Regions from separate parts of the Bradyrhizobium sp. HKCCYLRH2060 genome, predicted to be linked through region 3. Evidence: predicted binding sites of a transcription regulator. Region 3 holds the regulator's gene; each other region holds the start of a gene.
The links. Region 3 encodes PhoB, which activates phosphate uptake and scavenging genes when phosphate is short. Its sites were predicted from a motif close to TGTCATNNANCTGTCAT; they were not measured.
Positions count from the first base shown of each region.

Region 1: the regulator PhoB is predicted to act here: its motif matches at 3,476-3,492, upstream of phnC (phosphonate ABC transporter ATP-binding protein).
Region 2: the regulator PhoB is predicted to act here: its motif matches at 4,694-4,710, upstream of ACQR10_RS06790 (RNA degradosome polyphosphate kinase).
Region 4: the regulator PhoB is predicted to act here: its motif matches at 4,623-4,639, upstream of ACQR10_RS03260 (DUF2794 domain-containing protein).

Region 1 is NZ_JBNPUK010000003.1:144,121-151,385, forward strand. Features, by position in the region: gene ACQR10_RS08380 (acetamidase/formamidase family protein) at 1-9, shown strand, start outside; gene ACQR10_RS08385 (SDR family NAD(P)-dependent oxidoreductase) at 39-794, shown strand; gene ACQR10_RS08390 (DUF1045 domain-containing protein) at 871-1,581, opposite strand; gene ACQR10_RS08395 (alpha-D-ribose 1-methylphosphonate 5-triphosphate diphosphatase) at 1,588-2,772, opposite strand; gene ACQR10_RS08400 (DapH/DapD/GlmU-related protein) at 2,769-3,431, opposite strand; gene phnC (phosphonate ABC transporter ATP-binding protein) at 3,607-4,416, shown strand; gene phnD (phosphonate ABC transporter substrate-binding protein) at 4,488-5,417, shown strand; gene phnE (phosphonate ABC transporter, permease protein PhnE) at 5,491-6,375, shown strand; gene phnE (phosphonate ABC transporter, permease protein PhnE) at 6,375-7,223, shown strand.
Region 2 is NZ_JBNPUK010000002.1:633,959-641,223, reverse strand. Features, by position in the region: gene ACQR10_RS06805 (hypothetical protein) at 1-126, shown strand, start outside; gene ACQR10_RS06800 (globin family protein) at 470-892, shown strand; gene ppx (exopolyphosphatase) at 900-2,399, opposite strand; gene ACQR10_RS06790 (RNA degradosome polyphosphate kinase) at 2,442-4,637, opposite strand; gene ACQR10_RS06785 (DnaA ATPase domain-containing protein) at 4,763-5,440, opposite strand; gene ACQR10_RS06780 (CDP-alcohol phosphatidyltransferase family protein) at 5,499-6,053, opposite strand; gene purM (phosphoribosylformylglycinamidine cyclo-ligase) at 6,211-7,265, shown strand, end outside.
Region 3 is NZ_JBNPUK010000012.1:61,135-68,399, forward strand. Features, by position in the region: gene pstA (phosphate ABC transporter permease PstA) at 1-29, shown strand, start outside; gene pstB (phosphate ABC transporter ATP-binding protein PstB) at 26-850, shown strand; gene phoU (phosphate signaling complex protein PhoU) at 881-1,597, shown strand; gene phoB (phosphate regulon transcriptional regulator PhoB) at 1,614-2,321, shown strand; gene ACQR10_RS22590 (trypsin-like serine protease) at 2,469-3,785, shown strand; gene ACQR10_RS22595 (HoxN/HupN/NixA family nickel/cobalt transporter) at 3,954-5,051, shown strand; gene ACQR10_RS22600 (HupU protein) at 5,075-6,091, shown strand; gene ACQR10_RS22605 (nickel-dependent hydrogenase large subunit) at 6,088-7,265, shown strand, end outside.
Region 4 is NZ_JBNPUK010000001.1:728,960-736,224, reverse strand. Features, by position in the region: gene ACQR10_RS03275 (ABC transporter permease) at 1-2,451, shown strand, start outside; gene ACQR10_RS03270 (Bax inhibitor-1/YccA family protein) at 2,729-3,520, shown strand; gene ACQR10_RS03265 (GNAT family N-acetyltransferase) at 3,677-4,204, shown strand; gene ACQR10_RS03260 (DUF2794 domain-containing protein) at 4,246-4,611, opposite strand; gene ACQR10_RS03255 (DUF1223 domain-containing protein) at 5,030-5,812, opposite strand; gene acnA (aconitate hydratase AcnA) at 6,001-7,265, opposite strand, start outside.

The DNA of each region.
Region 1 (7,265 bases), on a different contig from region 3:
CACGGTTGAAAACCGAAACTGATTGAAAGGAGACGATCATGGATCTGGGATTGGCCGGCAAGAGCGTGCTGGTGACGGGCGGCAGCAAGGGTATTGGCCTTGCGATCGCGGAATTGTTCGCCGAGGAAGGCGCCGGTGTCGCGATCTGTGCGCGCGACGGCGACGCAGTCGGCAAGGTCGTGACGACACTTGCGTCGAAAGGCGTGAAGGCGTGGGGGCAGGGCGTCGACGTCGCCGATCCCGTGGCGCTGAAGGGCTGGGTCGACGGCGCGGCAAGGGAGCTGGGCGGAATCGATTGCGTGGTCTGCAACGTCAGCGCGCTCGCCGTGGGCGACTCTCCGGAGACCTGGGAGAAGTCCTTTCGCACCGACATGATGCATACGGTCAACGCGATCGCGGCAGCAATTCCTTACCTGGAGCAGTCGAAGTCGGCCTCGATCGTCATCATCTCCAGCGTGTCGGGCTTTGAAGTCGATTTCGCCGCCGGATCCTATGGCGCGATCAAGGGTGCGCTGATCCATTACGCCAAGGGCCTCGCGCATCAACTGGTCGGCAAAGGCATTCGCGTCAACGCGGTGTCGCCGGGCAACACCTATTTCGAGGGCGGCATCTGGCAGAACATCGAGAATGGATCGCCTGACCTGTTCAAGACCGCAATGGGCTTGAATCCGACGGGGCGCATGGGAACAGCCCAGGAGGTGGCCTACGGCGTCGTGATGCTCGCAAGCCCGCTCGCAAGCCGCATTTCGGGAACCAATCTGATCATCGATGGCGCCCTGACGAAGGCGGTGTAGGTCCGACGAGATTGCCGGTCGCGCTGTTCGACCGGCAGGCGCGGCCGCACCATGCGGCCATGCCGAACTGACGTCCCTAGATGCGCTGGACGGCCGTGAGCGGCCAGTCTCCGATGATGCCGAACCGCTGGCGGGCGTTGGGCTGGCGGAACAACACGATCCGGTCGATCCGGAGCTCTGTCAGCGACAGCGCCGCAAATCTCTGCTGCATCATCGTCAGGATCGGCCGGCGTCGTTCGTCGGACAGCCGGCAGGTCAGCGTCATGTGGAAGCGGAAATCCTCCATGACATAGGGATAGCCCCAGCGATCGAGATGATCGCGCTGTCGTGGTGTCAGCAGGTCCGGCTTGCGCCGTGCACGGTCCTCGGCGGTCATCGGCGCGCGAAACGGCTCGAACGTCCGGACACAATCGGCTGCGAGCTGTTGCAGCGCCGGCGAGGGCTCGCCAGGGATCATCGCGACGAAGCCGCTGATCGAGTCCACGATGGGACGAATGATCGGAATGGCGCGCGGCCTTGCCGCGAACTCCGCACAGGCGTCGCGGAGCGAGGCTTCGCTCTGCGCATCGGCCAGTTCGAACGGCGCCTTCAAAGTGGCGTGGAAGCCATATTTGCGCGGGTCCGCGCTCAGCTCGGCCCAATCGGGAACCGCGCGAACGACTTCTTCCGGAAAGCTCGGCTCGTCGCCGCTCCAGGCGTCGTAACCCAGCAGGCTCGCGCCGAATCCGGCCAAGCCCGTCGTCGCCGCCGGGGCGTAGTAGATCGCGTAGCGGGGCGCATCGACCATGATCTGCTACTCCGCCGCGATGGTGCGCACGGGCACTGCGCTCAGCCGATGGGTCTCGGCCAGATAGACCAGCCGGCCGGACGCGATGACGGCGACGACGCGGGGGCGCAACGGCACGCGGTCATCGACCAGAATGACGTCGGCGCGGCGGCCTTCGGCCAGCGTCCCGCGGTCCGCCAGTCCGGCCGCGCGTGCGGGGCCGCCCGAGATCAGATCCCAGGCGCGTGCCAGCGGCAGAACGCCGTCCGCCGCGAGCCGATACGCCGCCAGCAGCGGCGCTGGATAGTAGTAGTCGGAGGCCAGCACCGAGCAGAGGCCCTTGGCGATCATGTCGCTGGCTCGCGTCCACCCGGTATGGCTGCCGCCCCGAACGACGTTGGGCGCGCCGAAGACGATCGTGTCTCCGCCCTGAGCGGCCTCGCGCGCAGTCTCCTCGTTGACCGGAAATTCCGCGATGGTCACGCCCTGGCTGCGAAACGCCTTGCGCATGGCCGGGCTGTCGTCGTCGTGCGACAGCATGCGGACGCCAGCCTTGCGTGCGATGTCGGCCAGCCGCGCGATCGAGGCTGGAACGGCATCCGCGCGAGAGGCGATGCGCGCGACCAGCCGGTCGAACTCCGCGCCGGGCAGGCCGGTGCGGTCGACCATGCGCTGGCGCTTGTGCGGCGTGTCCAGGCTCGCGACCGTCGAGTCCATGTGATCGTTGAAGGCGAACAGGTCGACGCGCCGATCGGCGAGCCACTGGCCGATTTCCTCCTCGTCGTCGAGATTGAAGGTCTCGTGGCGCAGATGAAAGCGCGTGTCGGCCGCGAGCTGCGGGCGCAGCGCTTCGATCGATTCGAGCAGCCGCCGCGCATTGTCGGCGCTGCGCAGGCCCGGCTCCCATGACCAGGTCGTTGCGTGGAAGACCGTGGTGATGCCATTGCTGACGGCCTGGCGGTCGCTGTCGATCAGCGCGACGTCGGTCGGGAAATCGACCCCGGCGCGCGGCATCATCTGGCGCTCGAACGCATCGCCGTGGATGTCGACGATGCCGGGGAGCACGGTGAGCCCCTCCGCATCGAGTTCGAGACCCGACCGGCATCCCGGTGTCCCGATGCCGGCGATGACGTCGCCGGATATGATCAAGGAGGTGTCCGCGAGGTCGGTGTCGACGAGGCAGCGGCCCCGCGAGATTGAGATATCGGTCATGGGGCGGCACTCTGCCGTACCGGGACGAGGGCGTCGAGAGCGGCCTCGTATTTATCCAGGAACGCGGTGATCTCGAGCTTGCGGAAATCGGGCAGCGCCGCGCGCAGCGCCTCGTGCTTCCAATCCCACCACGCCAGATCGAGCAGCCGCTGCTCGACCTCGCGCGGAAACCGGCGCTTGACCGGGCGCGCCGGATTGCCGGCGACGATCGTATAGGCCGGAACGTCCTTGGTGACGATGGCGCCAGCCGCCACGACCGCGCCGGTGCCGATGTTGCGGCCCGGCAGCACGATCGCGCCATGGCCGATCCAGACGTCGTGTCCGATCCGGACATGATGCTCTCGCCGCCAGGCGAAGAACTCGGCATCGTCGGGCTCGCCTGGAAAATAGGCGCTGGCGCGATAGGTGAAATGGGCCTGCGTCGCCCGCTGCATCGGGTGGTTGCCCGGGTTGATCCGGGTCATCGCCGCGATCGAGCAGAACTTGCCGACCGTCGTGTAGGTGATCTGGGAATCGTTGACCACGTAGGAGTAGTCGCCCATCGTCACCTCCTGCAGGATGGTGCGGGCGCCGATCTCGCAATAGGCGCCGAGCGTCACGTCCTGGAGCTTGGCCGAAGGGTCAACGGTAGGTTCAATCGAAAGCAGCTTGCCGGCCATCTCGCGTCCTGTCTCTACGCCTGTGAAGGTGTTGGGTCTCCCCTATGACAGATGCGTGACATCTACATGACTGCCGACCGGCATGTGGACGGATGTGGCGCCGCAGTGTTGCTGTCACATAACTGTAGAATCGAGACGTTAGCGATAGGCCAAAGCGAGGCGTCTGGAGAATTCAATGCTGGTGGTGGATGGCCTGACGTGCCGTTTTGGCATGAAAGCCGCGGTCGACAATGCGTCCTTCTCTGTTGCACCCGGCAGCTTCGTCGGCGTGATCGGGCGTTCCGGCGCGGGCAAGTCGACCCTGCTGCGGTCCATCAATCGCCTGAGTCCTGTGAGCGGCGGCCGCATTCTCTTCAAGGATCTCGATGTGACGGCGCTGCGCGGCCGCGACCTGCGGCAGTGGCGCGCGCGCTCGGCGATGATCTTCCAGCAGTTCAATCTGGTCGGCCGATTGGACGTGCTCACGAACGTCCTGATGGGGCGACTCGCCGAAATCCCGTCGTGGCGCTCTCTGGCGCAGCTCTGGCCGGCGGCGGATGTTGCCATGGCGCTGTCCGCGCTCGAGCAGTTCGACATGGCCTCCCTCGCCGCGCAGCGCGCCGATCAGCTTTCGGGCGGGCAGCAGCAGCGCGTCGCGATCGCGCGCGCGCTGGTCCAGAATCCGGAAATCATCTTGGCCGATGAGCCGATCGCCTCGCTCGATCCGCGCAACACCAAGATCGTCATGGACGCGCTGCTGCGCATCAACAAGCATTTCGGCATCACCGTGATCTGCAATCTGCACTCGCTCGATCTGGCGCGCAGCTATTGCGACCGATTGATCGGAATGGCGAATGGTCGGGTCGTGTTCGACGATCTGCCGGCGGCGCTCACCGGCCAGATCGCGCGCGAGCTGTACGATCTGGAGGCCGACGAGGTGATGCCGCCGGCAATGCCCAAAGCTCCCGAATCCGTTCCGGCTGTCGGCAAAGTTGCCGTCGCCTGATTGCCTGCGTGCTGCGGGCGCATCTGTCGTGTCAATCCTGACATCGTCCCCTGAAACTTGAAGGACGTTCCATGATCAATCGTCGTCTCATTCTGGCCGGTTTGGCCGCTCTGTCGTTCGCTTCGTCCGCCTCGGCCGAGGACTGGCGAACCAAATATCCGGAGATCACCTTTGCCGCGATCCCGGCCGAAAACGGCTCGGGTGTCGTCGAGCGTTACACGCCGTTCGTGAACTATCTTTCCAAGGAGCTCGGCGTCAAGGTGACGCTGCGCGTCGCCAATGACTACGCCGCGGTCATCGAGGGCCAGCGCGCCGGCAACATTCACATCGGCTATTATGGTCCGGCCTCCTTCGCCCGCGCGCGCGTGACGGGCGTCAAGACGGACGCTTTCGTGATCGACGTCAACTCGGACGGCTCGAAGGGCTATTATTCAGTGTTCTACGTGCTCGCCAAGAGCCCGTACCAGAAGCTCGAGGATCTGAAGGGCAAGAATCTCGGCCTGGTGGACCCGAACTCGACCTCTGGCAACAACATGCCACGCTTCAAGATGAGCCAGATGGGCATCGACCCCGACACCTATTTCTCCCAGGTCATCTTTACGGGCAGCCACGAGAACGCCGTGCTTGCCCTGGCGCAAGGAACCGTCGACGTCGCCGCAAACTGGTGGAACAACGGAGATGACTCCAACCTAACCCGCATGCTCACCAAGAACATGGTGAAGTCGGCCGACGGCACGCCGCTGAAGAAGGAAGATTTCCGCATCATCGGCAAGTCGGACATGATCATCAACTCGCCCTACGCCTATCTCAGCGACCTGCCCACCGACATGAAGGCCGCAATCAAGCAGGCCTTCCTCGACGCGGCGAAGAAGGATACGGAAGCCTTCGCCAAGCTGTCCGACGGCAAGAACAAGCCGTGGGAGGCGATCTCGACGGAGGACTACAACAAGACTGTCGAGCTGATCAAATTCGTCGACTCTCTGCGCAAGAAGGGCTCGTAAGCGTTGCACCGGGCCGGCGGGGGACCGCGTCATCGAAGCCCCGCCGGCCTATTTGCGCTTTGCACCGACAAACATGTCGTCAGCCGTCGCCATCCTGCCTGAACAGCAGCTCGAACCTTTGCAGCGCGCCTACCGCAAAGCGGTGGCGCGCAAGCGTCTGCGTGCCGTCGTCGTGCTGGTTGCGTCCGGCCTCGTGCTGTTCGTTTCAGCCATCGGTTCGGAGGTCAACCTCCGAACGCTCGTCACCTATCTCGGCAACTTCCTCAGCTATTTCGACCGGCTCTTCACGCTCGACGACGGACACCGCGTGTGGACCAACCTGCCGGAATGGCTCTGGGGCCTGCGCAAATGGACGCGGCTTCTCGGTGAGACGATCCTGATCAGCTATGTCGGAACCATGCTCGGCGCCGTCCTGGCGTTTGCATTGAATTTCCTCGCGGCCGAGAACACCTCTCCTGCATCCTGGCTGCGCTTCGCGGTCCGGCGCCTGCTCGAGTTTGCCCGCACGGTGCCGGGCATCGTGTTCGCTCTGATTTTTGTCATGGCCTTCGGATTGGGGCCAATGGCCGGCGTATTCGCCATCGCGATCCACTCCTGCGGTGCGCTCGGCAAGCTGTTTTCGGAGGTCGTCGAAAACGTCGACATGAAGCCGGTCGAGGGAGTCCGCGCGACCGGTGCCGGCTGGCTATCCTGCATGCGCTTTGCCGTCCTGCCACAGGTCGTCGCAGGCTACACGAGCTACACGTTGCTGCGGTTCGAGATCAACGTCCGCGAGGCGTCGGTGATGGGCTTCGTCGGTGCGGGTGGCATCGGCCAGGAGCTCGTCGTCGCGATCCGCAAGTTCTACTATTCCGACGTCAGCGCGATCCTCGTTCTGATCATCTTGACGGTGTTTGTCATCGACATTGGCACGGGGCTGCTGCGCAGCCGTCTCTTCGGCAGCGAAGGCCGGGCATGATGCGAAAGCTGGACGAGATCGATACCGCCGCGCTGCGATCGCGATACCCAGGCGTGTTCGAGCGGCCGGCGTCCGCCCGTCTGGCGACGCCGCTGGCGGCCGTTGCCGCGATGGGGATCTTCGTGTTCGGGCTCGTCGATCTCGGCTTCTCGCCGACGAGGTTGTTGGCGGGCATCAGTCAACTCGGTTGGATCACCCTGATGATGCTGCCGCCGGATCCCGGTGCATCGCTTCCGACCTATCTGAAATCGATGGGAGAGACACTGTCGATTGCCATGCTCGGCACGATGCTCGCGGCCGTGCTCGCGCTGCCCGTCAGCCTGCTCGCGGCGCGCAATATCGTCCCGTCCGCAATCTTCCGCTTTCCGGTACGGCGGCTGTTCGACAGCATCCGCGGCGTCGATACGCTGATCTGGGCGCTCGTCTGGATCAACGTCGTTGGACTCGGTCCGTTCGCCGGTGTGCTCGCGATTGCCGTGTCCGACTTCGGCGCGTTGGGCAAGCTGTTCTCGGAGGCGATCGAGGGGGCCGACCGGCGGCAGGTCGAGGGCGTTCGCGCTGCCGGCGGCAGCCCGCTGCATGAGATCCGCTTCGGCCTGCTGCCGCAGGTTCTTCCCGTGATTGCCGGGCAGGTGCTCTACTTCATCGAATCCAACACGCGCTCGGCGACGATCATCGGCATCGTCGGCGCCGGTGGCATCGGACTGCAACTCGCCGAACAGATCCGCGTGCTGGAATGGCAGAAGGTGTCGTTCCTGATCCTGATGATCCTGGTGGCGGTGGCCGCGATCGACTGGATCTCGGGCAAGCTGCGGTTTGCGATCATCGGCCGCCGCGCCATCGCTTGAACGGCGTGGCATCCGAAGGTTGCGATCGTTTGCCTACGAACG
Region 2 (7,265 bases), on a different contig from region 3:
ATCATCACGCTCGCAACGCCCGACGGCTTCAGCGTCCGGTTCGCGATTCCCGACGATCAGCAGAACGTGCTCGGCGAGGCGCTGCTGATGCGATACCCGTCGGCACCGGCGATCCGGCCGAACTGATCGCGCGGGGACCGATCCGAACGTTGGTCAGGCCAGGGATTTCCTGCCTGTTTCGAGGGCGGCGGCCGCCGCGTCGGCGTCCTCCGATGCCCTGCGAGAAGCACGATGGCCGTCATATGTGTTGCCGTTACCGTCTCCGATCACTGGGTCGGTCAGCAACCGTCGCGGCCGGATCACAAGCCGCTCCACAATGCTGCGGCACGGTGCCGCGCCTTTGACAAGTACCTCAGGGCGCGATCGTCTGTTTCTTATAATCTTGAACCCGTTCGCGCCGCCGCGACACCACCACGTCGAGCTCCACTGGTCGGGCCCTGATTGGAATTGTTTCGAATTGGACTTGCGCATGTTGACTGCTGATGAGATCGTGCACGTCAGGTCGTCGTTCGACTTGGTATTTGCCAATGCTACACAGATGACGACGACGTTCTATGACCGCATCTTCGAGCTCGCGCCGGAATGTCGGACGATGTTTCCCGCCGACATGGACGTGCTGAAACGGGACTTCATCGCGACCCTGGCGGTCCTCGTCGGCAGCCTCGATCAGACGACTGGTCTGTTGTCCAGCACCGACATCCTCGGCCGCAATCATGCGCGCTATGGGGTCAGGCCGGAGCACTATCCGGTGGTCGGCGAAGCGCTGCTGTGGACCCTCGCCAAGGGACTTGGTCCGCAATGGAATGATGAGGTCGAGCAGGCCTGGCGCAAGGTCTACGGCATCATCGCCCAGCGCATGATCGCCATCTCGGCCCGCGCGCGGCGGCCCTGATCATGATCTAGCTGCGCACGATCGAGCCGGAGCGGCCGACGAGACGCGCGAGCTGCTTGAAGCGTCCGCCGACGCGGTCGGCGACGAGGTCGACCATCTGGTGCTCGAACACCAGCATCAGCTTGCGGTCCTGGGTGCGGAAATGCGTCGCGGGCAGCACGCCGGGCCGCGCCGCCGAGATCAGATGCGCAACGCGAAACGCGGTGCCGAGCAGGCGCGCACGATCGATCTGAGCCGGGCTCAGCTGCTCGGTGAGGGCAGGCGGCTTCGCCTCGTTGCCCAATCCCTCGTAGCGGAAGAACACTGACAGCGCGGCGAAGATGCGGCCCTCATGGCTGATCGAGCCGAAATTGCCGTTGAGAATGATGCCGTAGGTCTGCTCGCCGCGATGGTCCGGATGCATGCGCCAGCCGATGTCGGACAACAGGCAGGCCGCATGCCGCAGCCGTCGCTCGTCCTCGGTCTCGCGGATGTGCATCACGCGGAACAGGCGGTCGGTCCAGTCGATCAGCTCGCGGGCATGCTGGGCCGAGCGCGACAACAGCTCGTTGAGGCCCTGCGCCGCGCAGAGCAGCCCGTCCTTGGCGCGCTCGGCGTCGGGAAGTTTGGAGTAGAGCAGGCCCTCGCGCACGCCGAAGGTCGAGAACACGACGGTCGTCGGCCTGGCGACGCGGATGATGTGCTCGAGCACCAGCGCGGCATAGGCGAGCAGCGGGCGCCGCGCCTCGGCGATCGCTTCGATGTCGGCCAGCATGTCGGCGGCGACGAGACGGCGCAGCCGGCGCACGAAGGCCAGCGCGTCGGCCGCCGGGATCGCATAGCCGTGCATCACCCCGAGCGGATAGCCGCTCTGGATGATGTGGATGCGCGCCAGCGCGCGCCAGGTGCCGCCGACCGCGTAGAAGGTGCGGCCCTCGCCGGCCAGCAGCTGCGGCAGGTCGGTCAGCGCCTCGCTCGCGATACGCTGCGCCTTCTTCAGCGATTTCTCGGCAAGATCCTGCAGCGCAAGGCTGCCGAGCGGCAGGGTGACGCCGCTGCGGACCTGGTGCCCGCGCACGTCGATCAGCTCGAGTGAGCCGCCGCCGAGATCACCGACGATGCCGTCGGGCTTGTGAATGCCGGAGATGACGCCGAGCGCCGAATAGCGCGCCTCTTCGGCGCCGGTGAGGATCTGGATCGGGGCGCCGCAGATCTTCTCGGCCTTGGCGATGAAATCGGGGCCGTTCGAAGCATCCCGGCAGGCGGCGGTCGCGATGGCATGAACCTGCCCCACCCGCTGCACCTTGCACAGCGCACGGAAGCGCTTCAGCGCGGTCAGCGCCTTGTCGACGGCATCAGATGCGAGAAGGCCGGTGGTCTGGACCTCGCGACCGAGCCCACACAGCGCCTTCTCGTTGAACACGGTGACGAGACTGCGTTCCATCGCCTGGTAGACGACGAGACGGACCGAATTCGAGCCGATGTCGATGACACCGACGCTCGTGGCCCTCGTGCGGGGCGGCTTCACCACGGCATATCCCGGCGCAGAAGGCCCCGATGCAGACAGCCCCTATGAAGGAGAGCGTTCATTCCGGCGCGTGAGCCGGCGCGGCGATGATTCCTTGAGCGACTTTCCACGGCCGGACAGACTCGGATTCGTCATGAAGTAATTGTGCAGGTTGAACGGCTCCTCGCCCTTCGCGGCCTTCATACGCGTTGACGACCCATCCGGCAACAATTGCCAGCTCTGCTCGGTATCCTTCAGGTTCGCGACCATGATCTGTTCCAGGACCTGCTGATGCACGGTAGGGTTCTGAAGCGGGCACAGCACCTCGACGCGGCGGTCGAGATTGCGCGGCATCATGTCGGCCGAGGAGATGTAGACGGCGGCCTTGGCGCTCGGCAGGCCCTGACCCATACCAAAGCAGTAGATGCGGCCATGCTCGAGGAAGCGGCCGATCACCGATTTGACGCGAATGTTCTCCGACAGTCCGGGGAGGCCGGGACGCAGGCAGCAGATGCCGCGCACGATCAGCTCGATCGACACGCCGGCCTGCGAGGCCTCGTACAGCGCGTCGATGATGTCGGGATCGACCAGCGAGTTCATCTTCATCCAGATCACGGCCGGCTTGCCCTGGCGGGCGAAGCTGGTCTCGCCGTGGATGTGCTCGATGATGCGCTTGCGAAGCGTGAGCGGCGACACCGCCATCTTCTCGATGTCGATCGGCTCGGCATAGCCGGTGATGTAGTTGAACACCCGCGTGACGTCGCGGCCGATCACCGGGTCCGACGTGAAGTAGGACAGGTCGGTGTAGATGCGCGCCGTCACCGGATGATAGTTGCCGGTGCCGGTGTGGACATAGGTGGTGAGGCTGCCGCCCTCGCGGCGCACGACCATCGACAGCTTGGCATGCGTCTTCAGCTCCAGGAAGCCGTACACCACCTGTACGCCCGCGCGCTCCAGGTCGCGGGCCCAGCGGATGTTGGCCTCCTCGTCGAAACGCGCCTTGAGCTCGACCAGGGCCGTCACCGACTTGCCGGCCTCGGCGGCCTCCACCAGCGTGCGCACGATCGGCGAATTGTTGGAGGTCCGGTACAGCGTCTGCTTGATCGCAACGACGTCGGGATCGCGCGCCGCCTGCTGCAGGAACTGCACGACGACGTCGAACGACTCGTAAGGGTGATGGACGATCAGGTCCTTCTGCCGGATGGCGGCGAAGATGTCGCCGCCATGGTCGCGGACACGCTCGGGATGGCGCGGCACGTAGGGCGCGAATTCGAGGTCGGGCCGGTCGACCCGCGTCAGTTGCGACAGCTCGTTCATCGCCAGCACGCCGTCGACGACGAACACCTCGTCATCCGTCGTGGACAGCGCATTTTGCACGAAGCGGCGCAGCTCCTCCGGCATGTTGGCCTCGATCTCGAGCCGGATCACCGAGCCGCGGCGGCGCCGCTTCAGCGCTGTCTCGAACAGCCGCACCAGGTCTTCGGCTTCTTCCTCGATCTCGATCTCGCTGTCGCGGATGATCCGGAAGGCGCCCTGGCCCTTCACGGTGTAGCCCGGAAACAGCCGGCCGATGAACAGTCCGGTCGCCTGCTCCAGGGTGATCAGGCGGATCACGCCATCCTTGGAGCCGGGGAAGCGGATGAAGCGGTCGATCTTGCCGGGCATGCGAATGAGGGCGTTCATCGGACGCCCGTCCGCGGAGCGGATCAGCTGCAGCGCCACCGTGAAGCCGAGGCTCGGGATGAACGGGAACGGATGCGCCGGATCGATCGCGAGTGGCGTCAGCAGCGGGAAGATGTTGGCGAGGAAATGGTCCTCGATCCAGGCGCGCTCGCTCCTGGTGACGTCCTGACCGTCGACCAGCACGATGCCGAGCTCGCCGAGAAACTTGCGCAGGTCGCGCCAGATCGCCTGCTGGTCGATGGCGAGCTGCGACACCGTCTCGTTGATCAGCTTCAGCTGCTCGGTCGGCGTCAGACCGTCGGGGCTGCGCTCGGCGATGCCCTCGCGGACCTGGGCGCGGATGCCGGCGACGCGCACCATGAAGAATTCATCAAGGTTGTTGGCGGAAATCGACAGGAAGCGCACCCGCTCCAGGGCGGGATGGCGCGGATTGACCGATTCCTCCAGAACGCGGCGGTTGAAGTGAAGCCAGGACAGCTCCCGATTGATGAATCGCTCGGGGCTCGAGGCAATCTCGATGGACGGCGCCGAGACCGGTGCTTTCTCTGAAATTTCAGTAACTTGCTCGGTATCCATAGGGAATTCGATCCATATCCGTCCAGTCGCGAATGGTCGACCGTAGCCCAATCTGGGTGACCAGGGGATGACGTTGCCGGCACCATTGAGGTTCCGTCATCAACCGCCGTCAAGATGGCCGCCGGTCACGCCGGGCGGAGCAGCTCCGCCGCCAGCGCCCGGGTGACGGGGCGTCCGAGCCGCAGCGACTCGTTGTCCAGCAGCGCGATGGTCTGGCGTGCCGCCGCATAGGACCGCTCGATGTGGCTGGCGAGATAGCTGACCACGGTTTCGTCGATCGCCATTTGCCGGTCGGCGGCCAGCTTGACGATCAGGGCCCGGAACAGCTGGTCGTCGGGCGGCAGCAGCGTGACCACTGGGACGGCACGCAGCCGCGACCTCAGATCGGCCAGGGCGATCGGCAGGGCCGCCGGGGCCTCGCGTGCCGTGATCAGCACGAAGGCCTCGTCCTGGCGGGCCAGGTTCAGCAGGTGAAACAGCGCCCGCTCGTCGAGACCGGTTGCGGTCAGATCCTCCAGCACCAGCGCGCCGGTGGCGAGCGCCCCGGGGACCACGCCTGCCTCAAGGGCATGCGCGGACAGCGATCGGGCGCCTGCCTGCTCGGCCCAGATCGCGGCGAGGTGGCTCTTGCCGGAGCCGTCGGGGCCGACCAGGAACATGGTCCGCGCCGGCCATTCCGGCCAGGCGTCGACCAGAGCGAGCCCGGCCGCGTTGCCTGGACCTTCGAAGAAATTGTCCCGCGTCAGGCTCTCCGCATGCGGCAGCGCGAAGGCCAGCTGACGAGGGGGGATATGGCCGGCCAAGATCGAATTGCTCCGTATCGTGTGGTGCGTGAGGTCAGGACGGGCCCTCCGCGGAGGATCACCGGACCTCGATGGTGCTCATGTGGCGCACCCAGTCGACGAGATACAGCCCGACCGACACGAGGGTAAAGACGGTGACCAGCACCATCAGCACCACATCGTAGGGCCTGGGCTCGAAGCCGAAGCTGAGCGAGGCCAGCACAAGCGCCGCGAATCCCACCTGGGCGACCGTGTTCAGCTTGGAGACCATCAATGGCTTCATCGCGACCGGCCTGTCGAACAGCCAGGACACGATCACCGCCGAGACGATCATGATGTCGCGCGAGACCACCAGGATGACGATCCAGCGCGGGATCGCGCCCCAGATGCCAAGCGTGACGAAGATCGAGACCAGCAGCGCCTTGTCGGCGAGAGGATCGAGCAGCGCTCCCAGCTCGGACCGCAGGTTGAAGCGCTTGGCCAGGAAGCCGTCCACGGCGTCGCTCACCCCCGCGACCACGAAGACCAGAAACGCGATCTCCATCTGGCCGGCCGCAATGGCCCAGACGACGATCGGAACCAGCAGGATTCGACCCAGCGTGATCAGATTGGGGATACTGTGGGGAATGGTCACGCAGCGGGTCCCGACGACGACTCGATCAAAAGACAACCCGATTCCGAAACAGGGCGAACCGGTACGGTTCCTAGATAGTGTGGGGACGAGCCCCTTGCGAGCCATTGCGCGCGGCCGGATTCCGACGTAACCAGCGGCCAGATTAGGGGTTTTTACCATGACCGAGCGCAAGAACGGGCTCACTTATGCAGATTCGGGCGTCGATATCGATGCCGGAAACCGTCTGGTCGATCTGATCAAGCCCATGGTGCGCGCAACCGCCCGCGCCGGCGCGGATGCCGAGATCGGCGGCTTTGGCGGCCTGTTCGACCTCAAGGCCGCTGGATTCAAGGATCCGGTGCTGGTCGCGGCGACCGACGGCGTCGGCACCAAGGTGAAGATCGCGATCGAGACCGGGCTGCATGGCGGCATCGGCATCGACCTGGTCGCCATGTCGGTCAACGATCTCGTCGTGCAGGGCGCCGAGCCGCTGTTCTTCCTTGACTACTTTGCGTGCGGCAAGCTCGACCCGGAGGCGACGGCGTCGATCGTGGCCGGTATCGCCGAAGGCTGCCGGGAATCCGGCTGCGCGCTGATCGGCGGTGAGACCGCGGAAATGCCGGGCCTCTACAAGGACGGCGACTACGATCTTGCCGGTTTCGCGGTCGGCGCGGCGGAGCGTGGCACGCTGCTGCCGTCTCCCGACATCGCGGCCGGTGACGTGGTGCTGGGGCTCGCATCCTCCGGCGTCCACTCCAACGGCTATTCGCTGGTGCGCAAGATCGTCGCCCAGTCCGGCCTCGGCTTCGATGCGCCGGCGCCGTTCGCGCCGGTCCTGACTCTCGGCGCGGCGCTGCTGACGCCGACCCGCCTCTATGTGAAATCATGCCTTCGCGCCATCCGCGAGACCGGTGCGGTGAAGGGGCTCGCACACATCACGGGCGGCGGCTTCACCGACAACATTCCACGCGTGCTGCCGAAGCATCTCGGCGTTTCGATCGACCTGACGGGCCTGCCGGTGCTGCCGGTCTTCAAATGGCTGGCGGAGCAGGGCGGCATTGCCGAGCGCGAGCTCTTGCGCACCTTCAATTGCGGGATCGGCATGATCGCGATCGTCAAGGCCGAGGCCGTCGATGCCGTCATCGAGGTGTTCACCGCGAATGGCGAGCACGTCGCGCGGCTCGGCGAGGTCGTTGCTGCGACAGGCGACGAGCGGGTGATCTACACCGGCGC
Region 3 (7,265 bases):
TTCTCGGCGCCGAGAGGAACGCAAAATGACCGACCTGTCCGTATCCGTCAGCCAGCCCAATCCCGCCGCGCTGAACGGCAAGGTTTTGCCGGAAGCCCCAGCCAAGGTGACCGCGCGCAACCTGAACTTCTATTACGGCGATCACCACGCGCTGAAGAACATCAACCTGTCGCTGGGGACCAACCGCGTCACCGCGTTCATCGGCCCGTCCGGCTGCGGCAAGTCGACCCTGCTGCGCATCTTCAACCGGATGTACGATCTCTACCCGGGCCAGCGCGCCGTGGGCCAGCTCATGCTGGACAACACCAACATCCTCGATCCCAAGCTCGACCTCAACCTGCTGCGGGCCCGGGTCGGCATGGTGTTCCAGAAGCCGACGCCGTTCCCGATGACGATCTACGAGAACATCGCCTTCGGCATCCGGCTGTATGAGAAGATCTCCAAGTCGGAGATGGACGACCGGGTCGAGAAGGCACTGCGCGGCGGCGCGTTGTGGAACGAGGTCAAGGACAAGCTCAACGCTTCGGGCCTGTCGCTGTCAGGCGGCCAGCAGCAGCGGCTGTGCATCGCGCGCACCGTGGCGGTCCGGCCGGAGGTGATCCTGTTCGACGAGCCGTGCTCGGCGCTCGATCCGATCTCGACCGCCAAGGTCGAGGAGCTGATCCAGGAGCTCGCCGAAAACTATACGATCGCCATCGTGACGCATAACATGCAGCAGGCGGCGCGCGTCTCCGACAAGACCGCCTTCATGTATCTCGGCGAGCTGATCGAGTTCGACGACACCAGCAAGATCTTCACCTCGCCGAGCGATCGGCGGACCCAGGATTACATCACCGGCCGGTTCGGCTGACGCCGACGACATTGACTTCAGGAGATCATCATGGCCAGTGAACATACCGCCAAGGCGTTCGACAGCGATCTGCAGGATCTCACCCGGCTGGTGTCGGAAATGGGCGGCCTCGCCGAGCGGCTGATCGTCGATTCCGTCGATGCGCTGGTGCGGCGCGACATCGCACTCGGCCAGAAGGTGGTCGCCACCGACGCCGAGGTCGACAAGCTGCAGCGCATCATCGAGGAGCGCGCCGTTCTTACCATCGCCCGGCGACAGCCGATGGCGGTCGACCTGCGCGAGATCGTCGGTGCGATGCGGGTCGCCACCGATCTGGAGCGCATCGGCGATCTCGCCAAGAACATCGGCAAGCGCGTCGCGGCGCTGGAGAGCGACTTCCATCCGCTCAAGCTGATCCGCGGGCTCGAGCACATGACCGACCTGGTGCAGTCGCAGGTCAAGACGGTGCTGGACGCCTATGCCGCGCACGACCTGCCGGCGGCGATGACGGTGTGGAAGGGCGACGAGGAGGTCGACGCCATCTGCACCTCGCTGTTCCGCGAACTCCTGACCTACATGATGGAGGATCCGCGCAACATCTCGTTCTGCATCCATCTGATGTTCTGCGCCAAGAACATCGAGCGCATCGGCGATCACGCGACCAACATCGCGGAGACCGTCTTCTATATGATCGAAGGCCAGCAGATCATGGACAAGCGCCCGAAGGGCGACATGACGAGCTTCGCATCGACGATCCCCGGCAACTGAGAGAGACGGTTCTGACATGGGCGCCCGAATTCTGGTGGTGGAGGACGAGGAGGCGCTGACGACGCTCCTGCGCTACAACCTCGAGGCCGAAGGCTACGAGGTCGAGACGGTGGCGCGCGGAGACGAGGCCGACACACGGCTGAAGGAGCGCGTTCCCGATCTCGTCGTGCTCGACTGGATGCTGCCGGGCCTGTCCGGCATCGAGCTGTGCCGCCGCCTGCGGGCGCGGTCCGAGACCCGGCAATTGCCGATCATCATGCTCACCGCGCGCGGCGAGGAGAGCGAGCGCGTGCGCGGCCTCGCGACCGGCGCCGACGACTACATCGTCAAGCCGTTCTCGGTGCCGGAGCTGCTGGCGCGCGTGAAGGGCCTGCTGCGGCGGGCGAGCCCGGAGCGGCTGGCGACCGTGCTGTCCTATGGCGACATCGAGCTCGACCGCGAGAAGCGCCGCGTGGCGCGCTCGGGACGGCCGATCGATCTCGGCCCGACCGAATACCGCCTGCTCGAGTTTTTCCTGGAGCATCCCGGCCGCGTGTTCAGCCGTGAGCAGCTGCTCGACAGCGTCTGGGGCCGCGACATCTATATCGACGAGCGCACGGTCGACGTCCATATCGGCCGCCTGCGCAAGCTGCTCAATCCGGGCCGCGAGCAGGACCCGATCCGCACCGTGCGCGGCGCCGGCTATGCGCTCGATGATCGCTTCGCCAAGAGCGAGCAGGTGTAAGGGGCGATCGGGCGTGAGGATGAAGCAGGTGTGAGGCGCGAGGGGGCCCGATTGAGGAGATCGTGGTCCGCTTTCCGCCACGCCGCCGCCGTCTTGATCATGTCAGCTCGGCGGCCCCTGACGATGTTTCGGTCCCAGCGGACGCCCTTGATCAAGATCATCATCATATCTCTAGCCGTCCTGCTCGGCAGCGCGGCGGGCGCCGCGGCCGCCGAGCTCGAAGACGCGGTCGCCGCGGCGGGAAACGGACAACACGCCGCGGCGATGCGCCGCCTGCTGCCGCTGGCCGCCAAGGGCGATGCGCGGGCGCAGTTCGACGTCGGCTTCATGGAGGCCTTCGGCTGGGGCCAACCGCGCAACCCCGCCGAGGCGCTGGCGTGGTATCGCAAGGCCGCCGATCAGGGCCTCGCCGTCGCCCAGCATTATCTCGGCATCGCCTATGTCAACGGCGAAGGTGTCGCGAGCAATTATGGCGAAGCCGGCCGCTGGTTCAGCCGCGCGGCAGCGCAGGGCTTCGCCCAGTCGCAATACATGCTGGGCCTGATGCTGCTCGACGGTCGCGGCGTGAAGCAGGACGTCGTGCAGGGCTACGCCTGGCTGGTGATGGCGGGTCGCAGCGGCGTGCGATCGGCCGGCCGCGACGTGCAGAGGGTCAAGCTGACGGAGCCGCAGCGCGTCCAGGCCCAGAGCGCCATTGCGGCCTGGCGGCCAAAGCCGGAATCGGCGGAGGCCGGCATCGCCACTCCGCGTCCGGAGCAACTGCTCGGGCTCGACCGCCACATCGGCGAGGTCGTCGATCCCACCTCGTGGCCGGCGTCGTCGATCGGCGTCGTCACCGTCGCGCAATACTCGACCGGCGGCTGGTGCACCGGCACGCTGGTCGCGCCGCGCGTCGTGCTCACCGCGGCGCATTGCGTGTTCAACGGCGTCGCGCAGGTCAGCCCCGGCAACGTCCGCTTCCTGGCCGGCATGAACAGGGGCACGCCGGCGGCATCGTCGGTCGCCGACAAGCTGATCGTGGCGCCGGACTTCGTCCCGACCCGGCACGACAGATGGTCGCTCGACCGCTCGCCCGCCGATTGGGCGCTGATCGTGCTGAAGGATGCGCTGCCGTCGAAGCCGGTCGCGGTCAAGGCGCTGACGCGCGAGGAACTGCAGGCTGCGACCAAGGCTGGCGCCATTTCCGAGATCGGCTACGGCCAGGAGCGGCGCTATTCGCCGACCGGCCAGCGCAATTGCAGCGCCGGCATGACCAGCGATGCCCGTCTGCTGACGGTGCATTGCCTCGCCAATTTCGGCTATTCGGGCTCGCCGATCCTGGCCGAGGTCGGCGGCACGCCGGCCGTGGTCGGCATCTTCTCGGCGTTCCACGAGGAGACCCGGCTGATGTTCGCCGCGCCCTCAAGCCAGTTCGAGGCGGTCGTGCGGCGCGAGATTGCGGCGCAGAGTGCCTCGGCGCGGTGAAGGGGGAGGGGACGAGAGAGGTCCCGCCGCTGGTCACGATCTGTGCGCGACTGGATAGCGGGTTGCCAAGCGAGCGGGCGATCCGGCAAGTGCAGCCGATTTTTTCCTGTAGCTTTCGCCTGCAGCGGGGCTTTACCGAACTGGCCTGGCTCTTGCTATAGTTCGAGTATGACGATTGTTCCAATTGATCATCCTCGTGCCCCGCGGCTGCTGTGGTGGCGGTCGCAGCCCGGCAGGACCGTTGCGCTCGTCGCTGGGCTGGTCGCGGCCAATGCGGTGGCCTGGGCCTGGGCATTCGCGCTCTACGCCGACCGGCCCGCCATCGTCGGCACCGCGATGCTGGCCTGGCTGCTCGGACTGCGCCATGCCGTCGATGCGGACCACATCGCGGCGATCGACAATGTGGTGCGGAAGCTCGTGCAGGACGGTCGCGCCCCGCGCGCCGCCGGCCTCTATTTTGCGCTCGGCCATTCCAGCGTCGTCGTCATCGCCACCCTCGTGGTGAGCCTGGTGGCCGGCGCAGATCTGTTGAGTGAGGACAGCGCCATCCGTGCGATCGGCGGCACCATCGGCACCTCGGTCTCCGCAGGCTTCCTGCTGCTGATCGCCTTCGCGAATCTGGTGCTGTTCGTGAACCTCTGGCGCCGCCCATCCCACCCCCATTCCGACATGGATGCCGCCGGTAGCGCCGGGCGGGGCCTGCTCATTCGTCTGCTGCGGCCGGTGCTCCGCGTCGTGTCCCGCGCCTGGCACATGTACCCGCTCGGCTTCCTGTTCGGCCTCGGCTTCGACACCGCCAGCGAAATCGGGCTCCTGAGCCTGTCGGCGACCGAGGCGGCGCGCGGGGCGAGCCTGGCGCATGTGCTGGTATTCCCGGCGCTGTTCGCCGCGGCGATGGCCACCGTCGACACCGCCGACAGCATGCTGATGGCTGGCGCCTATCGCTGGGCGTTCACGGATCCCGCGCGCAAGCGGCGCTACAATCTGGTCATCACCGGCGCCTCGGTCGCGATCGCGCTGGTGATCGGCGGCGTCGAGGCCGTCGCGCTGCTGACGCCCCGGCTCGGCTTCGCCGGCGGATGGGCCGAGGTCGTCACTGCGCTGGGCGATGATCTCGCCAACCTCGGGATCGTCGCCATCGGACTGTTCGGCCTGATCTGGGCGGGTGCCGCGCTGCTTGGCCGCCGTCCGGGCGGTTCCGAGGATGCGCGGGGTGAGGAGCTTGCCAGTGTTCGCGCCGGGGCGCTAAACCCGAGGGCGAAGTAGGATCGAGCGCGCGGGTGCGGATGATGGCCGGCTCGGACGAAATGACCAGAATGCTGTGGCTGCAGGGCGCGAGCTGCGGCGGCTGCACGATGTCGATCCTGGAGAGCGGCGCGTCCGGCTGGTTCGACGAGCTGCGCCAGTCCGGCATCGACCTGATCTGGCACCCCTCTGTCAGCGAAGAGACCGGGGACGAAGTCGTCGAACTGTTGGAAGCGATCCGCGACGGCCGCGAGCGGCTCGATCTGCTGGTGCTCGAAGGCTCGGTCGCACGCGGGCCGCATCTGAGCGGCCGCTTCAACATGCTCGCCGGCACCAACCGCTCGATCTATCACTGGCTGCTCGATCTGGCGCCGCTGGCCGACTACGTCGTCGCCGTCGGCAGCTGCGCGGCCTATGGCGGCATTCCTGCTGCCGGCATCAACCCGACCGACGCGGTCGGATTGCAGTTCGAGGGCAGTGACATCGGCGGCGCGCTCGGCGCGGGATTCCGCTCGAAACGCGGGCTGCCGGTGATCAACGTCGCAGGCTGCGCGCCGCATCCGGGCTGGATGATGGAAAGCCTGCTGGCGCTCACCTCGGGCGATCTGACGGCAGACGGCCTCGACGCAGTCGGCCGTCCGACCTTCATCGCCAATCACCTGGCTCATCACGGCTGCTCGCGCAACGAGTTCTACGAGTTCAAGGCGAGCGCTGAGACGATGTCCGAGCGCGGCTGCCTGATGGAGCATCTCGGCTGCCGGGCGACGCAGGCGGTCGGCGATTGCAATCAGCGCTCCTGGAATGGCGGCGGCTCCTGCACCAAGGGCGGGTACGCCTGCATCGCCTGCACCTCGCCGGGCTTCGAGAGCACGCAGAACTATCTGGAGACGGCGAAGCTCGCGGGCATTCCCGTAGGCCTTCCGACTGACATGCCGAAAGCCTGGTTCGTGGCGCTCGCCGCGCTGTCGAAATCGGCCACGCCGCGCCGCGTACGGGTCAATGCGACGGCGGATCACGTCGTGGTGCCGCCGGGCCGGGCCAGTGACAAGCGCCGTCCATGACGCGGATCACGGTCGGACCGTTCAATCGTGTCGAAGGCGACCTCGAGGTCAGGCTCGATATCGAGAGCGGCCGCGTCACCAGGGCGGAAGTGACGGCGCCGCTCTATCGCGGCTTCGAGCAGATCCTGGAGGGGCGGCCGCCGCTGGACGCGCTGGTGATCGCACCGCGAATCTGCGGCATCTGCTCGGTGTCGCAATCGATCGCCGCCGCCGCCGCGTTGCGCCAGGCCATGGGCATTGCGGCAGCGCCAAACGGCATCCTCGCGGCCAACATTGCCCATGCGGCCGAGAACGCGGCGGACCATCTGACGCATTTCTACATCTTCTTCATGCCGGACTTCGCCCGCGACGCCTACGCCTCGCATGCCTGGCATTCGGCTGCGGCCGAGCGCTTCGCGGCGACGAAGGGCAGCGCGGCTCGCGAAGCGTTGCCTGCGCGCGCGCGACTGCTCGAGATCATGGGCCTGATCGCCGGCAAATGGCCGCACAGTCTCGCCTTCCAGCCGGGTGGAACGACGCGCGCGATCGAGCTCGGCGAGCGCGTGCGGCTCAACGCGATCGCGGCGTCGTTTCGCGGTTTCCTTGAACGCGTCGTGTTTGCCGACAGGCTGGAGAATGTGCTCGCCTTGTCGACATCGGACGAGCTCGACCGTTGGCGCGAGGGCCGCGCCGGCGACTTCGCGCATTTCCTTAGGTTGGCCGATGGGCTCGCGCTCGCCGACCTCGGCAGCGGACCTGGTCTGTTGATGAGCTTCGGCGCGTATCACGATTTCGATGGGGCCCGTTTTCGTGCTGGTGTCCGCACGAGCAGCGGCGAGGTCCAGGCTTTGCCGTCGGACGGCATCACCGAGGACGTCTCGCACGCCTGGATGCACGATACGTCGCTCGATCCGGCCGAGAGCCGCACCGTGCCCGATGCCGACAAAGCCGACGCCTATAGCTGGTGCAAGGCGCCGCGTCTCGCGGGAGAGCCGGTCGAGGTCGGCGCTCTCGCAAGGCAGGCCATCGACGGTCAGCCGTTGATCACCGCGCTGCTCGCGGGCGGTCGCAGCAATGTCCGCAATCGTGTCATCGCCCGGCTGATCGAGACCGCGCGGCTCGCGCTGTCGATCGAGCACTGGATCAAGGCGCTGCGTCTCAACGAGCCGTTCTGCGACAACAGCGCCGGCGCGGC
Region 4 (7,265 bases), on a different contig from region 3:
CTCGGCGTGCTCGCCATCGCCGGTGTCGGCTCGGTGGCGGCCAGCCTCAATGACGGGCTGGTCCGCGAGGGCCGGACCTTGCTCGGCGGCGACGTCGCTTTCTCGCTGTTTCAGCGCGAGGCCAAGCCCGAGGAGATCGCCTTCCTGCGGACGCGCGGCCAGGTCTCGCTGGCGGCAACCTTGCGGGCGATGGTGCGCGCCGGTGACGCCAAGCTGGCCTTGGTCGAGCTCAAGGCGGTCGACGGCGCCTATCCGCTGCTGGGCAAGGCCGAGCTGCAGCCCGACCTGCCGCTACCGGACATTCTCGCCGAACGCGACGGCGTGTTCGGCGCGGCGGCCGATCCGGCACTGCTGGCGCGGCTCGACCTCAAGGTCGGCGACACCGTCAGCATCGACACCGTCCGCTTCCAGATCCGCAGCGCGCTCCAGGCCGAGCCGGACAAATTGTCCGGCGGCATCGGCCTTGGGCCGCGTTTCCTGATCAGCGAGGCCGGCCTGCGCGCCACGTCGCTGCTGCAGCCGGGCAGCCTGGTGCGCTGGACCTACCGGGTCCGGCTGCCCGACAATGCCAAGGACGACCACGCCGCAGCGTCCTTCATCGCCGACACCCGCCTGACCTTGCCGTCGGCCGGGTGGGAGATCCGCAGCCGCAGCAATGCCTCGCCGCAGCTTGAGCGGACGATCGGCCGCTTCACCCAGTTCCTCACCCTGGTCGGTCTCGCCGCGCTGCTGGTCGGCGGCGTCGGCGTCGCCAACGCGGTCAAGAGCCATGTCGACCGCCGCACCGAGGTGATCGCGGCGTTCAAGGCCCTCGGCGCCACCAGCCGCGACGTGTTCGGCATCTACCTCGTGCAGGTGATGGTGCTCGCCACGATCGGTTCGATCATCGGCCTCTGCGCCGGCGCGGCCCTGCCCTTTGCCATCGTCGGGCTGTTCGGCAACATCCTGCCGCTGCCCGTGATCCCGGCTATTCATTCCGACGAGCTGGCGCTCTCCTTCGTCTATGGCCTGCTCACCGCACTGGCGTTCGGTCTGTGGCCGCTCGGGCGCGTACGCGACGTGCCGGTGGCGGCGTTGTTCCGCGAGGCGATCATCGCCGAATGGCACCGGCCGCGCTGGAGCTATCTGGTGCTGATCGCAGGCACCGTCGCGCTGCTGATCGCGGTCGTGATCGGCCTGTCCTACGACAAGCGCATCGCCGCGGTGTTCGTCGTCGCCGCCGCGCTGGTGTTCGTGCTGTTGCGCGGCATTGCCGCCGCGGTGATGGCAATTGCGCGCGCCCTGCCGCGCAGTCGCTTCCCGATGCTGCGGCTGGCGGTCAGCAACATCTACCGCCCGGGCGCGCTGACACCGTCCGTGGTGCTGTCGCTCGGACTGGGCCTCGCGGTGCTGGTCACGATCACCCAGATCGACGGCAATCTGCGGCGGCAATTTCTGGCGCAACTGCCGGAGCAGGCGCCGTCGTTTTTCTTCATCGACGTCCCCTCCGGCGAGGCCGACCGCTTCCGCGGCTTCCTCAAGGACCTCGCCCCTCAATCCGCTGTCGAAGACGTGCCGATGCTGCGCGGGCGCATCGTCTCCGCCCGCGGCGTCCGCGCCGAGGACCTCAAGGCGACGACGGACACCGAATGGGTGCTGCAGAGCGATCGCGGCCTGACCTATACCGCCGAGATTCCCAAGGGCTCGAAGGTGGTCGAGGGCAAGTGGTGGAGCGAGACCTACAGCGGACCGCCGCTGGTCTCGATCGAGAAGCGCATCGCCGACGGCCTCGGCCTCAAGCTCGGTGACGACATCGTCGTCAACGTGCTCGGACGCGATATCACGGCGCGGATCGGCAACATGCGCACCATCGACTGGCAGGGGCTCGGCATCAACTTCGTGCTGGTGTTCTCCCCGAATGCCTTCAAGGGCGCGCCGCACACCCATGTCGCGACCCTGACCGAAGCGCGCTCCGATGCCGCCGAGGATGCCCGTGTCATCCGCAAGGTGGCCGACGCCTTCCCGATGGTGACCAGCGTGCGGGTCCGAGAGGTGATGGAGACCGTGGGCTCGGTGGTCTCCAACCTCGCGCTCGCCATCCGCGGCGCCAGCGCGGTGACCTTGATCTCGGCCATCCTGGTGCTCGGCGGCGCGCTGGCCGCCGGCCACCGCCACCGGGTCTACGACGCGGTCATCCTGAAGACCCTGGGCGCGACGCGGCTGCGGCTGCTCGGCGCCTACGCGCTCGAATATCTGATGATCGGGTTTGCCACCGCCGCGTTCGGCGTCATCGCCGGCTCGGTCTCCGCTTGGCTGATCGTGACCCGGCTGATGACCTTGAGCTTCGCCTGGCAGGCGGGCAGCGCCGCGCTGGTCGTCTTGGCGGCGCTGATCGTGACCGTCGGCCTCGGACTGGCCGGCACCCTGCTCGCGCTGAACCAGAAGCCGGCGACGGTTCTTCGGAATCTCTAGCGGCTTGATCGAGCGGCTTGCGCGCTCATGCCGCACGGTTAACGCGATTTATACGGCTGGGACGCGTTCGGAGCGACATTCAGCCGCGCGTGGAAGCTTGCGGCGGATATGCTAGTTTCCCATCTAGGGAATGGGCTCAGAGACCTGCCAAAGATGGCGAATTTGCCGATGACGCAAATTTAATATCGATGGCAGCGGGTATGAGATAGGGTTTTTCGAGAACCGGCTGAAGGTCCTGCCAGGATCGGGCTGCCGGGCAACCAACGGGAATTCGACCATGTCGGACCTCAACCGCAACTATGCTTCACCCTTTGGCCGGGTGGCCGGGCGCGCCGATGCCGCGACCGTCGACGCCGGTCTGCGCGCCTACATGCTGCGCATCTACAATTACATGAGCATCGGCCTGGCCATTACCGGCCTCGCGGCGCTCGGCGTCTACATGGCGTCGGTGACCGGCGATCCGGCGGCCGGCGTGTTCAAGTTCGGCAACGCCTATCTGACGCAGTTCGGCTACGCGATGTTCGTGAGCCCGCTGAAGTGGCTGTTCATCCTGGCCCCTCTGGTCATGGTGTTCGCGATCTCGGCCGGCATCAACCGCCTCGCGCCGTCGACCGCGCAACTCCTGTTCTGGGTGTTTTCGGCCTTGATGGGCATCTCGCTGTCGTCGATCTTTCTGGTGTACACCCACACCTCGATCGTGCGGGTGTTCTTCATCACCGCGGCGACGTTCGGCGCGCTGAGCCTCTACGGCTACACGACCAAGCGTGACATGACGGGCATGGGCTCGTTCCTGTTCATGGGCCTGATCGGCATCGTGCTGGCGAGCCTGGTGAACCTGTTCCTGGCGAGCTCGATGCTGCAGTTCATCGTCTCGGTGATCGGCGTGTTCGTGTTCGCCGGCCTGACCGCCTGGGATACGCAGCGCCTGAAGAACGAGTACATCTACGGCTACGCCTCCGCGGGCGGCGACATCGCCGAGCGCGCAGCGATCACCGGCGCGCTGTCACTGTACCTGAACTTCATCAACCTGTTCACGCTGCTGCTGCAGCTGCTCGGACAGCGCGACTGATCCAACCGCTCGAACGAGCGACCTTCGAAGCCCCGGCCTCACCGCCGGGGCTTTTCGTTTGCACAAACCCCGATTGCGACCGGCGCAAAGCCGCAGCGGCAGCCATGCCGCGAGGCCGGATTGATCGCCGCGTCCGCATGGGTATGCTTGCACCCCATGTCGAACATCGAAATCCGGCCCACCCAGGAGGCCGACCTCCCGGCCATCACCGCCATCTACGGCCAGGCCGTCCGCGAGGGCACGGCCACCTTCGAGCTCGACCCTCCGGATCTGGCGGAGATGACGCGCCGCTTCCGGGCGCTCCGCGACGGCGGCTTCCCCTATTTCGCCGCCCTGCTGGACGGAGAGGTGGTAGGCTATGCCTATGCCGGGCCCTACCGGCCTCGCCCTGCCTATCGCTTCACGGTGGAGAACTCGGTCTATCTCGCTCCCGCCAGCCAGCGTCGCGGCATCGGGATGCGACTGATGCGGCAGCTGATCGACGCCTGTGAGGAGGGAGGCTTTCGCCAGATGATCGCCGTCATCGGCGACTCCGCCAATGCCGGCTCGGTCGGGCTGCATACCGCCTGCGGCTTCCAGATGATCGGCACCCACCCGAGCGTCGGCCTGAAATTCGGCCGCTGGCTCGATACTGTGATGATGCAGCGCCCGCTCGGGGCCGGGAGCAGCGACGTCCCCGCGTAAGCGACGCCGGTCGAAATGTCGTGATCACCCGGCGGGTCGGATCAGACCAGCGCCGGCTTCGGCGCGATCGCCAGCAACACGCGCTCAAGCTCGTGGCCGCGGCGCAGGATCAGCCCGGTGGCCGAGATCACGCTGTACATGCCCTGCTTGCGTGCGAGACGCGGATCCTTCTCGATGCGGTAGATCGGCACCTCGGACGCCCGGCGAAACACGGAGAAGACGGCCCGGTCACGCAGGAAGTCGATCGAATAGTCGCGCCACTCACCGTCGGCGACCATGCGACCGTAGAGGTTCAGGATGCGGTTCAGCTCCAGGCGGTCGAACGTCACCCGGTTCGGCGCTGCGGCCGCACTGCGCGCCGCCGCGCGGTTCTCGCTGGGGTCGGCGTCCTCCGGCGTGAGGTTCATTGGCGTCCTCCTGTCATCTGTGTGACATGATCGCGCCATCCGGCAGAAGCCGCAAGGGGCCGTTTTCGTTGTCGAAGTTCGACCGAGCCTGCGAGGTCATCAGTTCCGCGAACACGCAAGCGTCACGGGATCGTTAGCGGAATCATAATCGCGCCGTCTTTCCGCCCACCGACCGCCCCCGACCTTCGGCATAAGATTCGTGTGCGTTGGCCCGGTCCTTTCGGTTCCGGATTCCTCAGCCCCCAGCCCCCCGGGGTCGTCAGGATCGGGTCTATTCACAAGTAAGGCAAAGGGCCAACGCAAGTTGGTCCTTTTGCTTTTCTGGCGTGAGCTGCCGGAAGATGTCGCGGCGCGCCGTCGCACGGACGTGACGCGCCTCACGCAGGTCAGCGAAAACGAAGATCGGGACGACGGAAGATCAGCGCTCGGGACCACGCGCCGTTGCTGAAGCCCGTCCGCCCAACGGCAACTCGGAAAAGGCGGCGCCGAGCATCGGCCCAGGGCGGTCGCGACTGCCGTCCTGCACATAGACGACGGTGCCATCGACGCCCTCGCGGGCGATCTTCTCCAGCGGCACGCTCCAGCTGACCGGCGACCCGTTCCAGTCACCCAGCTTCTGGAGACCGCGAACGACGTTGTAATAGGTCAGGTCGCGGCCGCTGTTCTCGCCGCGCCCGACCGAGATCGGGACCACCCGCGAGATCGAGCAGACCCAGACCTCGCCGTGCCGGCGCGGCGCATGCTCGCTGGCCGCGGCGACCGAGACGGCGAGCTCCTGGCCGTCGACCGACAGCCTCACCGGCACCGACATCACCGCGCCGCCCTGGACGGTTTCCTCGATCGCGCCTTCGATCGCCTCGCGGTCGCTGCCGATCACATGCACCGAGCCGTTGATCACCGCCTGCGGCGTATAGACCTCGCGGTCCCCGCGCGCACGAGAATAGGCCCGCTGCCGGGCCGTGAAGCGGGAGTCGGCCAGCGTGTCCTTCCAGCCGAGATAGTCCCAGTAGTCGATCGGCAGCGACAACGCGATGACCGAAGGATCTCTGGCGAGCTCGCCGAGGATCTTGTCAGCCGGCGGGCAGGACGAACAGCCTTGAGAGGTGAAGAGTTCGATCACCGCACGGGGATCGGATGCGGCTGGCCGGACGAAAGCGATGACCGCACAGACACTCAGCGCTGCGCGCGACCACCACGACATCTGTCCACTCATCGCCACTGTCCCGTCTGGACCACCGTCCGCTGCGCCCTGCGCATCACTGCATCCGCGATGCCGTCCTCGTAGTTAACAAACCGAAAATGCAAAGGAGGCGGCCTTTGTCATAGGCCGCCTCCTTCATCACCCGCTACTCACTTCAGAGTGAGCCAAACTGTCGCATCGCGCTTTGGTTAAGCGGCGAGCTTGCGCAGCACGTAGTGCAGGATGCCGCCGTTGCGGTAGTAGTCGAGCTCGTCGAGCGTATCGATCCGGCAGAGCAGCGGCACCTGTTGCGCCGCACCGTCGGCCGAGACGATCTCGGCGGTCAGGGTTTGGCGCGGCTTCAGGTCGCCCTGCAGGCCCTTGATGGTAACCTTCTCGTCGCCCTTGAGGCCGAGCGAGGACCAGGACGTGCCTTCCTGGAAGGTGAGCGGCAGCACGCCCATACCGACCAGGTTGGAGCGATGGATGCGCTCGAAGCTCTGGCAGATCACGGCGCGGACGCCGAGCAGCCGGGTACCTTTGGCGGCCCAGTCGCGCGATGAGCCGTTGCCGTATTCGGCGCCGGCGAACACCACCAGCGGCACACCCTCTTCCTGATACTTCATCGCGGCGTCGTAGATCGACATCTGCTCGCCGTCGGGCCAGTGCTTGGTCAGACCGCCCTCTGGGATGTTGCCGTCGGCGCCCTTGAGCATGAAGTTCTTGATGCGGATGTTGGCGAAGGTGCCGCGCATCATGATCTCGTGATTGCCGCGGCGGGTGCCGTACTGGTTGAAGTCGGCCGGGCGAACCTGGTGCTCGCTGAGGAACTTGCCGGCGGGCGAGGTCAGCTTGATCGAACCGGCCGGCGAGATGTGGTCGGTCGTGATCTTGTCGCCGAACAGCGCCAGCACGCGGGCCTCGACGATGTCCTTGATCGGCTCCGGCTCCTTCTTCATGCCTTCGAAATACGGCGGGTTCTGCACGTAGGTCGACGACATGTTCCAGCGATAGGTTTCGCTCTCGACGGTCTTGATCTTGCGCCAGTTGGTGTCGCCCTTGAACACGTCGGCATAGCGCTTCTTGAAGATCGACGCCTTGACGAACTTCTTGACGAAGTCGTTGACCTCCTTCGTCGTCGGCCAGATGTCCTTCAGGTAGACCGGCTTCTTGTCCTTGCCGATACCGATCGGCTCGACGGCGAGGTCCTTGGTCACAGTGCCGGCGAGCGCATAGGCGACGACCAGCGGCGGCGAGGCCAGGTAGTTGGCCTGCACGTCCGGCGAGACGCGGCCTTCGAAGTTGCGGTTGCCCGACAGCACCGCCGCCGCGACGACGCCATTGTCGTTGATCGACTTCGAGATCTCTTCCGGCAGCGGGCCTGAGTTGCCGATGCAGGTGGTGCAGCCGAAGCCGACCAGGTTGAAGCCGACCTTGTCGAGATCCTTCTGCAGGCCGGAGTTCGCGAGGTATT